2 regions of the Pseudarthrobacter sp. MDT1-56 genome follow, and region 1 is predicted to be linked to the other one. Evidence: predicted binding sites of a transcription regulator. Region 1 holds the regulator's gene; the other holds the start of a gene.
The links. The regulator HrcA, encoded in region 1, represses chaperone genes, less so after heat shock. The targets are predictions, from matches to a motif close to TTNGCACTCGNNNNNNNCGAGTGCNAA.

Region 1 (5,516 bases):
TGGCGCATAGCTTTCGTGAGGCGGTAGCTGGTCCGGCCGATTTCCAGCGGGGCCCCGTCCCGCGGGTCCGTCAGGACCCGGTAGAAGGAACCCGCGCCCTCGGCGATCAGTCGGCGGGCCATGGACGGCGGGATCGGCCCGTACCCGTCCAGCATCGCCGGTTCCTCAGTGGCACCCAGGAGCGACAGGACCGGGACGGTGACCAGGACCTGCGCCCGCGGGACCGGCACACCCCCACCCAGGCCGCTGACATCCGTGCCGGTGCCGGTGCCGCCAGCCAGACCGTGTCCTCCCTCGCTTGTGCCGCCGATGGTCCCGGTGCCGCCTTCGGCCAGTCCAGTGCTGAGGAGCCAGGTGGCGGCGACGTCGGCGCGGAGCCGGGTCAGGGTCCTGGCCTCCTCCGGGCCCTGCCGGGCCCGGGCGGCGGCGGTGGTCCGCTCCCAGATCCCCGCGGCCGTGTCGGCCGGGAGGTACGCGGAGAGCCAGGCCATCCCGTCCCGGTCCGGGCAGTACTCGACCCGCCGGTCCGCGGCACTCTTGGTGTGGCGTTTCTCGATGCTGACCGGGTGGTGGCGTTCCCGCCAAACACGGGCCTTGGTGCGGAGCCGTCCCGGGACGAGGTCCCCGGCCGGGCACCCGCGGGCCGGGTTCGGGGCGTCGGGGTCCAGGAAGTGCTCCTCCAATGCCGCCGCCCCGGCCGGATCCAGATTGCTGGTCTCGTCCACCATGATCCGGGCATGGGCCCAGGAGATTGTCCCGGCCTGCAGGGCCGCCAGGGTGAGCGGCAGCCGCGTGGTCAGGGCCTGACTCTCACCCAGCAGGGCTCCGGCGGCGTGTTCACTGACCGTCAATGCGCACGCGACCTCAGCGACCAAAGCCATCTCCTGGACGGCGCGCTCCTGCGGGGACGCCGCCGGCGGCGCCAGCGCCCGGGTCGCCTGCATGTAGTCCGCGGCGAACCTGACCTTCAACGCCGCCGTCCGTGCCTCCCGGCGGGCCACCCCGGCCATCCCCTCCAGGGACGCATCCGCCAGATCCCGCAACGGATCAGCCCACAGCGGATCAGACTCGGCATCCCGGACTGAACCACTGCCCGAAGGATCAGCGTCCCGCAGCCCACCGCTGCCGGTGGCATCAAGACAATCCGCGCCGGCGCCCGTGAAGGCACCAAGCGCAGCAACGGACGCGGCGACGGCCTCCCAGGCCTGCCTGCTCTCCGGACTCCACGCTGTCCTGCTATCCACACTTTCAGGATCTCAGGAGCCACCGACAAAATTGGAAGATCTCCTGCGTTGCGGCCCGACACCGGAGCTGACCGACAACCGGAGAGGGGTCAGCCTCCAAAAGACGGCTGTCCGGGCCGTTGAACCTCTCCCACGCCCGGAACGGCGGGACCAAGGCGAGGCTGCAGGCGGCGCGGGCGACCTGGGACGTAGGGGCCAGGCAAGGGGTAGCCGATGTCAGGCAATGCGCGTTCCCGACGCTGCGCACGGCCGTCGCGGCTGCGGGCCTACTTGATCCAGCGGAGGTTGTACTCGTAGCGGTGCGGCTGGCCGCGGTTGACGTGGATACCGGCCGCGACCGAGAAGCATGTCACGGCAATCCAGATAACCGTCGCCAGGACCGCGAAGATGTTGCCCACCACCGGGACGAAAACCAGCAGGTTGCACAGAACGGCAGCAATTGTGGGGGGCAGCGTGAAGTTGAGGGCTTCCTTGGACTCCTGGGCCGTGAACGGGCCGCGGTCCTTGAAGATCAGGTAGATCAGCAGCGAGGGAACGCAGCCCAGGATGCCGCCAAAGTGGGCCAGGGTGGCCCACTGCCGGTCCTCATCGGCCGTGAGCGGCAGCGCATTCGCGGGAACGCCGTGGTACGGGGGCTGGCCATGGCCGGCCTGGTTGCCAGTGTGTTCGCGTGCGTCATCTGCCACGGTGTCGTCCTTCGGATTGCGGTGGTGCGTTGGTGCCTGGAGGTGCCAAGGCTGCGCCGGGAGCGTAGCCGCCTTACCAAGAATACTTGCTCGGGCGCCGATTCACGGATCGGCCCGCTGGCGGGGGAGCGCGGCGGGACTCCTCAGGGAACAGTGAGGAAGTCGATGACCTCCTCCACCCGGCCCAGCAGGGAGGGTTCCAGATCGGCGTAGCTCCGGACCGCGCCCAGGAGCTTCTGCCAGCCCAGGCCGACGTCCTCCTTGGTGCTGTGCGGCCAGCCGAAGGCCATCAGGATCCCCGTCTTCCAATCCACGCCGCGGGGGATCACCGGCCACTGCTCGATTCCCAGCACGGCAGGCCGGATTGCCTGCCAGACGTCGACGTAGGGGTGGCCCACGATCAGGACGTTGCCGGCCGCGCCGGGGGACGCCATCACAGCCGCGGCGATCCGGGATTCCTTAGAATCGGGAACCAGGTGGTCCACCAGCACCCCGAGCCGGCGCCCGGGCCCGGGCCCGAAGGCCGCCACGGCACCGGCAAGGTCGTCGATGCCGTGCAGCGGCTCGACGACGATGCCCTCCACCCGGAGATCGTCACCCCAGACCTTTTCCACGAGTTCGGCGTCGTGCTTTCCCTCCACCCAGATCCGGCTCGCTTTCGCCACCTGGGCGCGCTGGCCGGCCACCCGGACGGAGCCGGAGGCGGTTCTGGTGCCCGCGGCGGCTGCGGCGGCTGCCCGGGGCGCCGGCGGCATCAGCCGGATCGGCTGGCCCTCCAGCAGGAAACCGAAGCCGAGGCGGAAGGACCGGGACTTGCCGCGGCGGTCTTCAAGGGCCACGACGTACATGCCGCCGGACTTCTCCACCCTGGTGACAGCGCCTACCCAGCCGGACTGCACATCTTCGAGCACCATTCCGCGCTCCACCGGCACTTCCGGCAGTTGGGTTTTGGCGGGGGCGGACAGGTCCTGGGGGCCCCAGTTCTGGTAGGACATTGGTTACACACTGCTTTGCGCTCGGTTTGCTGCGGCGGGCTGTGCCCGAAAACACCCGCCCCAGGAGGAACGCCCGGAGCGAATTCAATGCTAACAATGCGGCGACTCATATTAGACTGGTTAGCACTTAGGCATGTCGAGTGCTAATCAACATGTCTTTGTGCCAGGACAGTGTCCGGCGCGGCCGGCGAACGGCGGCACCGGATGCGGGACAGTCGATTGGAGGTGGAGGATGAGCGAACCACGCAAGCTCGAAGTGCTGCGCGCCATCGTGGAGGACTACGTCCACTCACGGGAACCCGTCGGCTCCAAAGCCCTCGTAGAGCGGCACCACCTCGGGGTGTCCAGTGCCACGATCCGCAATGACATGGCGGCCCTGGAAGACGATGGCCTCATCACGGCGCCGCACACCAGCGCCGGGCGCATCCCCACGGACAAGGGCTACCGGCTCTTCGTGGACCAGATTTCGGCGGTCAAGCCGCTCTCACCGGCGGAACGCCGCGCCATCCAGGCGCTGCTGGAGGGCTCCGAGGACCTCGACGACGTTCTGGACCGGACCGTCCGGCTGCTCTCGCAGCTGACCAACCAGGTTGCCGTTGTGCAGTACCCCCACCTCAGCCGGGCCAAGGTGCGGCATATCGAATTCGTCCTGCTGGCTCCCCGCAAGGTGCTCGCCGTGCTGATCGCGGACACCGGAAAGGTCGAACAGCGGGTCATTGACGCGGGGCAGGATCTTTCCGACGAGGCCCTGTCCGAACTGCGCACACGGTTCCTCGGCAGCCTCTCGGGCACCCCGCTGAACCTGCTGCCGCAGACGCTGCAGTCGGTGATTGTCAGCTGCCCGCCCGCTCGGCGCAGCGCAGCCCAGGCGCTGGCCCGCGGCCTTGAGGCGCTGGCTGCCAGCAGCCGAGAAGAGCGAATGGTCATGGCCGGGACCGCCAACCTGGCCCGCTCCAACGTGGACTTCCCGCTCAGCATCGGTCCGGTGCTGGAGGCCCTCGAGGAGCAGGTGGTCATGCTCCGCCTGCTGAGTGACATGGCCGAGGACCCGCGGGGCGTGACAGTCAGCATCGGCCGGGAAAACCCTTACGACGGCCTCGCGGAGGCCTCAGTGGTGGCGACGGGCTACGGCCCCGACGCCACGGCGAAGGTCGGCGTGCTGGGCCCCACCCGGATGGACTACCCGACCACCATGGCCGCCGTCCGGGCCGTGGCCCGCTACCTTTCTCGGATTCTCGGCCCCTGACGAACCGCGTCCAACCGACCGGCCCGACGGGCCGGCACCAGACTTCTTGCCCCTAACAGGCAGTGCCCCACCGGCAGTACAAAAAGGAAGAGATACAAACTTTGAGCAGCCATTACGACGTTCTGGGAGTCTCCCGCGAAGCTACCGGAGAAGAGATCAAGAAGGCCTACCGCAAGCTGGCGCGGACCCTCCACCCGGACGTAAACCCCGGGGACGACGCCTCGGACCGGTTCAAGGCCGTCACCCACGCCTACGAAGTGCTGTCCGATCCGCAGAAACGCCGGATCTACGACACCACCGGCAACGAGAACGGCACCGACAACGGCTTCGGCGGCGGCAGCTACGCCGGCCAGGGCTTCGCGTTCCAGGACATTTTCGAGACCTTCTTCGGCGCCGGCGGCCAGGCTGGACCGGCCTCCCGGGTCCGCCGCGGCCAGGACGCCCTGATCAGCGTCCGGATCGAGCTGCGCGACGCGGTGTTCGGCGTCAACAAGAAACTCGAAGTGGACACGGCCGTCACCTGCCCCACCTGCGAGGGCTCGTGCTGCCGGGAAGGCAGCAACCCGGAACGCTGCGACATCTGCGGCGGCAGCGGCCAGGTGCAGCGCGCCGTGCGTTCCATTCTCGGCCAGGTCATGACCACGGCCCCCTGCGGGTCGTGCGAGGGCTTCGGCACCGTCATCAAGGACCCCTGCAACGAATGCGCCGGCCAGGGCCGGATCCGCAGCCGGCGCTCCCTGACCGTCAAGGTTCCCGCCGGCGTCGCCACCGGCACCCGCATCCAGCTCTCCGGGCAGGGCGAGGCCGGACCCGCCGGCGGTCCCGCGGGCGATCTCTACGTCGAGATCCGGGTCGCCAACGACGCCACATACGTGCGCGACGGCGACGACCTGCACGCCAGCCTCAACATCCCCATGACGGCCGCCGCGCTGGGAACCGAGCTGACCCTCGACACCTTCGACGGCCAGCAGGAGATCGACGTCAAGGCCGGCACCCAGTCCGGTGAGGTCATCACGCTCCGCGGGCTCGGCGTCACCCACCTGCGCGGCTACGGCCGCGGCGACCTCAAGGTCCACCTCCAGGTGGACACCCCCGCCAAACTCGATCCCGCCCAGGAGGATCTGCTCCGCCAGCTCGCGAAACTCCGCGGGGAACAGTTCACCGAAGGAAAGCTTGCAGCGAGCGGCGGAGTCTTCGCGAAGCTCCGGGACCGGCTCGGTAACCTGTAGCGGTGAGCAACCCGGTCTTCTTCACTGCCCCCGGCACCCTGGACGGGCTGGCCGCCGGTTCCGTCTTCGTCCTTGACGGACCCGAGGCCCGCCATGCGGTCACGGTGAAGCGGCTT
Region 2 (5,516 bases), on a different contig from region 1:
GGCGCCGTCCACGGCAAAGGACAGCCCGACGGCATGGCCGGGCGTCGGATACGGGTCCTGGCCCACGATCAGTACCCGGACGTCCGCCAACGGCTGCCGGAACGCCCGCAGCACGTTCGACGGCGGCGGCAGGACCTCGTGGCCCTCGGCGACTTCCCGGCCCAGGAAAGCCAGGACATCGCGCAGCTTCCCCTCCACCGGCGCCAACGCCTCGGCCCAGTCGGCCGCCACAAGCTCCGGCAACGGCCGGCGGGCGAGCTCAGAGAAGCCCGCGGACTGGGTCACTTCGGGCTCCAGCTCGAACAGGGCGTCGGAATCAAGGGAGTCGGAGGTAGGCACAGGGCCCATTCTCGCAGGCAGGCAAATGACAACGCTGTTATTCGCCCGTAACATGGGTGAAGACTTTCACCGGATCCAGCCAGGGAGTGTGTCGTGGCCGAACAAGCGCAAGAGCACCTCGCAACGGCGGCATCTGATGCCGCCGTGATCAGCCCCGAGTCGCCGCTGAGCAGCCGGGACCAGCAGATGTTGGCGCTGGAACGGCAGTGGTGGAAATACGCCGGCGCCAAGGAACAAGCCATCCGGGAGCTCTTCGACCTGTCCGCCACGCACTACTACCAAATCCTGAATGCCCTCATCGACACCGAGGATGCGCTGGCCCACGATCCCATGCTGGTGAAGAGATTGCGTAGACTACGTACGTCACGCCAACGTGCGCGCACTGCTCGCCGCTTGGGCTCAGACGCGTAAAGCACAGCCGGAGGCGCGGATTCCCGCGCGGACGCCGGCGTGGGCAAATCGTCAGAAATCAGCAAGGACGTCGTTTTTACCATGACCAAATACGCTCGGGATGAATTTGATCGGGTCCCGGAGACCTCCACACGCCAGGGTGTCCACCGGGCCGTCGCCGAATCCCGCCGTGGCCGCCGCCTGGGGTCCATCCTGGCCGTCGGAGCCGCTGCACTGGCCGTCGGCCTCGTGGCCTTCCTGCTTCTGCCGAAGCTTGGACTCTCCTCCGCCGGAGAAACGATGGCTGTCTCGGCCGAGCAGGGCGGCAGCAGCGCCGCCGCGTCGCCCGCCCCCACGGCCTCCACCCAAGCGCCGTCCAGCCCCGAGCCCTCCACCCCGTCGCCGTCGAGCGCGGCGCCCGTCAGCCCGCAGGCCGGCGCGACGCCCTCCGCGTCCGCCACCCCCGCCGCGTCCGCCGTCGTCGACAAGACCCAGCCGGTAGCGGTTTTCAACGGCACGACCACCGCGGGGCTGGCGAACCGCGTAGGCGGAACCGTCTCCACCGCCGGCTGGACGATCGGCACGCTGGGGAACTGGGGCGGTGTGCCCCAGCAGCGCTCGGTCATCTTCTACAGCGGCGCCGCGCAGAAGGTCAACGCCGAAGCCCTTGGCAAACTCCTCGGCATCCCGACCGTAGTGGACTCGGCCGAGTTCCAGCTCCCACTCGTGGTGGTCCTGGCGCCCGGTTTCCAGTAGCCCGATCCGGTTACGCCTGAATAACTATTGGCCTCCTGGCCCGCCCCCGCCCTGCGCTCCTGCCTGAGGCTGTGGGTAAAGTATTTGCGGACTGCGTTTGCATTCTGTGTTTGCATTCCGCGGCCCACACTGTGGTGGGCCGCCCCCAGCCGACTGAAAGTGTGGACACCATGGCATTGGGAACCGTCAAATGGTTCAACGCCGAGAAGGGCTACGGATTCATCACCGTGGACAGCTCCGGGGCCGATGTCTTCGTGCACTGGTCTGCCATCGCGGGGGAGGGCTACCGTGCCCTGGACGAGGGCCAGCGCGTGGAACTCGAAGTCGGCGAGGGCGAAAAAGGCCCGCAGGCCGAAAGTGTCCGGCCCGTCCAGTGACCTTCGCCGCCGCAGCGCACGCGCCGCAGGACCCAGCCGACCGGGCCGCTGCTCGACGGGCCACCGGCAGGACTCTCCGGCGCCGGGCTGCGGCACTGCGGACCGGCCGCGCCGTGGTCCTGGCCGCGACCGCCGCCCTGGCCCTGACAGCATGCCTGGGTCCGACCGGGGGCGCCCGCGTGGAACAGGCGGACGCGAGCGGCGACGGAACCCTGCGGATCGGGCTCATCCTCGACAACACCGGCCCGCAGAGTTTCCTCAACGCCCCCCAGCTGGCCGCCGCAAAGCTTGCCGTCAAGGAAATCAACGCTGCGGGCGGCCACAAGGGCAAACCGGTGGAGCTGCTCCCGGAAACCATCAGCGCGGACACCGCCGCGCAGGCCAAGGCGCGGGTTGCGGCCAAAGCCGACGTCGTCATCGGTCCGACGGACTCAAGCCGGGCGCCCGCCGCCATCGATGTCCTGGCCAACGCCAAGACCGCCATCATTTCCCCCGCCAATGCCGCCAGCGGGCTCACCAGCTATCAGAGCAACGGCTACTATTTCCGGACCTCGGCAGCCGACATCGCCCAGGCACCCGTGCTGGTCAAACTGGCCAAGGACGGCGGTGCCGCCACCCTCGCCGTGGTGTACGAGGAGGGCAGCTACGGCAAGGACGTCTCCAACGCCGTCGCCGCCGCCGCCCGGCAGTCCGGCGTCGGGTCCGTCGCCGTCGCCGGCTTCGCCCCGGGCCAGGCGCAGCAGGCGGCCGCTGCCGTAAAGGCGGCGGCTCCCGACGCCGTCGTGCTGGTCTCGCGGGCAGGGGCGCAGGGCGCTATCGCCGAGCTGAACAACGCCGGCGTTGCCGGCAAGAAGCTCATCCTCAGCGACGGGGCGGTCAACCAGTACGGTTCAGGCCTCGGATCCGGTGCCCTCGACGGTGCCCGGGGGATCCTGCCGGGGACCTTTGCCTCCGCGCACTTCCAGGCCGAACTGGTTTCCGTGGATCCGGGGCTGTCGGACATGACGTTTGCCGCCGAGACCTACGACGCCGTGAACCTCGCCGCCCTTGCGGCCGCCGCTGCGCAGGACGACGCCGGAGCGTCCATCGCGGCCGGCCTGATCGGCGTCTCGGGCGGCAAGGTCCAGGCGCCCGGCGGCACCGGGCCTTCCGTTGAATCCACGGTCTGCAAGAGCTACCAGGAGTGCCTCGACGTTCTCCGGTCCGGCAAAAAACCCGATTATGACGGTGAATCGGGTCGGATCGGCTTCGATGCCAACGGCGACGTCAGCACCGCGAACTACGTTGTCTGCACCTACGGTGCTGACAACACCGCAACCATGAGCGGCAGCGAGACAGCCAGCAGCAACGGGAGTTAATCGCCCGTAGCGTATTGCGTCGCGCCGCAGTGCCGCCAGCGGGCCGATGCAGGGCATTCCAGCGCACCCACTGCTTGCACTCTCCCCGGGGGAGTGCTAATTATTGAGTTAGCACTCCCGCGTATTGACTGCTAAACAACGCCCGGTTCGCCCGGCCGCGAAGTTGAAGCAGGCGAGCCAGGAGCGAAAGAAACACCTGGCTGGGGTGAGATCCCTGGCCCGGCGGCATACAGAGGCCGCGGGGCAAGGATCGTCCGTCGCGGGCACCGCAGCAAAGGTTCATTCTTAACGACTGTCCCGAAAGGACTACTGCCGTTATGGCCAAGATCATTGCATTTGATGAAGAGGCACGCCGCGGTCTTGAGCGGGGCCTGAATATCCTCGCCGACGCCGTCAAGGTCACCCTCGGCCCGCGTGGACGCAACGTCGTCCTCGAAAAGAAGTGGGGCGCCCCCACGATCACCAACGATGGTGTTTCCATCGCCAAGGAGATCGAGCTGGACGATCCTTACGAGAAGATCGGCGCCGAGCTGGTCAAGGAAGTTGCCAAGAAGACGGATGACGTCGCTGGCGACGGAACCACCACCGCCACCGTGCTGGCTCAGGCCCTGGTCAAAGAAGGCCTGCGCAACGTCGCGGCCGGCGCTGATCCCCTGTCCCTCAAGCGCGGCATCGAGAAGGCTGTCGAAGCCGTCACCCGCGAGCTCCTGGCCTCTGCCAAGGAAATCGAAACCAAGGAAGAGATTGCCGCCACCGCGTCCATCTCTGCCGGTGACAACGAGATTGGCGCCCTGATTGCCGAAGCCCTGGATAAGGTCGGCAAGGAAGGCGTCATCACCGTCGAGGAGTCGAACACGTTCGGCCTCGAGCTGGAGCTCACCGAAGGCATGCGCTTCGACAAGGGCTACATCTCCGCTTACTTCGTCACCGACGCTGAGCGCCAGGAAACGGTCCTCGAGGATCCGTACATCCTGATCGTCAACTCGAAGATCTCCAACGTCAAGGAACTGGTTGCTGTCCTCGAAAAGGTCATGCAGTCCTCCAAGCCGCTGCTGATCATTGCCGAAGACATCGAGGGCGAGGCCCTGGCCACCCTGATCGTCAACAAGATCCGTGGCACCTTCAAGTCCGTCGCCGTCAAGGCTCCGGGCTTCGGTGACCGCCGCAAGGCGCAGCTCGCGGATATCGCCATCCTCACCGGTGGCCAGGTCATCTCCGAGGAAGTCGGCCTCAAGCTTGAGACCGCCGGACTCGAACTCCTGGGCCGCGCCCGCAAGGTCGTTGTGACCAAGGACGAGACCACCATCGTCGAGGGTGCAGGCGACGCTGACCAGATCGCCGGCCGCGTTTCCCAGATCCGCGCCGAGATCGAGAACTCCGATTCGGATTACGACCGCGAGAAGCTGCAGGAACGCCTGGCCAAGCTGGCCGGCGGCGTTGCAGTCATCAAGGCCGGTGCCGCAACCGAGGTCGAGCTCAAGGAACGCAAGCACCGCATTGAGGACGCTGTCCGCAACGCGAAGGCTGCTGTCGAAGAGGGCATCGTCGCCGGCGGTGGCGTTGCCCTGATCCAGGCCGGTGCCAAGGCATTCGCCAACCTGCAGCTCGAAGGCGACGAGGCAACCGGTGCGAACATCGTCCGCGTTGCCATCGACGCGCCGCTGAAGCAGATCGCCTTCAACGCAGGCCTCGAGCCCGGCGTTGTCGTCGACAAGGTCCGCGGCCTGCCTGCAGGCCACGGCCTGAACGCAGCAACCGGCGAGTACGTCGACCTGCTGGCTGCCGGCATCAACGACCCGGTCAAGGTCACCCGCTCTGCCCTGCAGAACGCGGCTTCCATCGCCGGCCTGTTCCTCACCACCGAGGCCGTTGTGGCCGACAAGCCGGAGAAGAACTCCCCGGCCATGGGCGGCGGCGACGACATGGGCGGCATGGGAGGCATGGGCGGTTTCTAACCGCGCTGAGCTAGCAACACTGAGTGTCGCTGACCAGTTCAGCGCTGAACGTCCAGTTCAACGACGGCGGTCCCTCCTTCGGGTGGGGCCGCCGTCGGCGTTGAAGGCCCGACCGGTCTGGCAGGATAGTGCAGTGACGATTACAGCAGCGGCCGACGGTTCGGCTTTAGGAAATCCCGGCCCGGCCGGATGGGCGTGGTACGTGAACGACGACTGCTGGCGGGCGGGGGGATGGCCGCACGGAACCAACAACATGGGCGAGCTGATGGCCGTGCTGGATCTGTTCCGCTCCACCGCGCACCTGCCGGGCGAGGACCTGCACATCCTCTGCGACAGCCAGT

Region 2: groL (chaperonin GroEL) is a predicted target of HrcA. The motif match lies at 3,329-3,355, and genes of this name have one in related genera.

Annotation. Positions count from the first base shown of each region.
Region 1 covers NZ_JBWZCK010000002.1:301,680-307,195, reverse strand. Annotated here, with positions in the region: gene AC50YC_RS04650 (HNH endonuclease signature motif containing protein) at 1-1,244, opposite strand, end outside; gene AC50YC_RS04645 (DUF4870 domain-containing protein) at 1,511-1,930, opposite strand; gene AC50YC_RS04640 (DUF3097 domain-containing protein) at 2,074-2,925, opposite strand; gene hrcA (heat-inducible transcriptional repressor HrcA) at 3,158-4,171, shown strand; gene dnaJ (molecular chaperone DnaJ) at 4,273-5,400, shown strand; gene AC50YC_RS04625 (16S rRNA (uracil(1498)-N(3))-methyltransferase) at 5,403-5,516, shown strand, end outside.
Region 2 covers NZ_JBWZCK010000005.1:36,704-42,219, forward strand. Annotated here, with positions in the region: gene AC50YC_RS08460 (uracil-DNA glycosylase) at 1-348, opposite strand, end outside; gene AC50YC_RS08465 (DUF3263 domain-containing protein) at 433-750, shown strand; gene AC50YC_RS08470 (LytR C-terminal domain-containing protein) at 832-1,485, shown strand; gene AC50YC_RS08475 (cold-shock protein) at 1,656-1,862, shown strand; gene AC50YC_RS08480 (ABC transporter substrate-binding protein) at 1,958-3,220, shown strand; gene groL (chaperonin GroEL) at 3,538-5,175, shown strand; gene AC50YC_RS08490 (RNase H family protein) at 5,309-5,516, shown strand, end outside.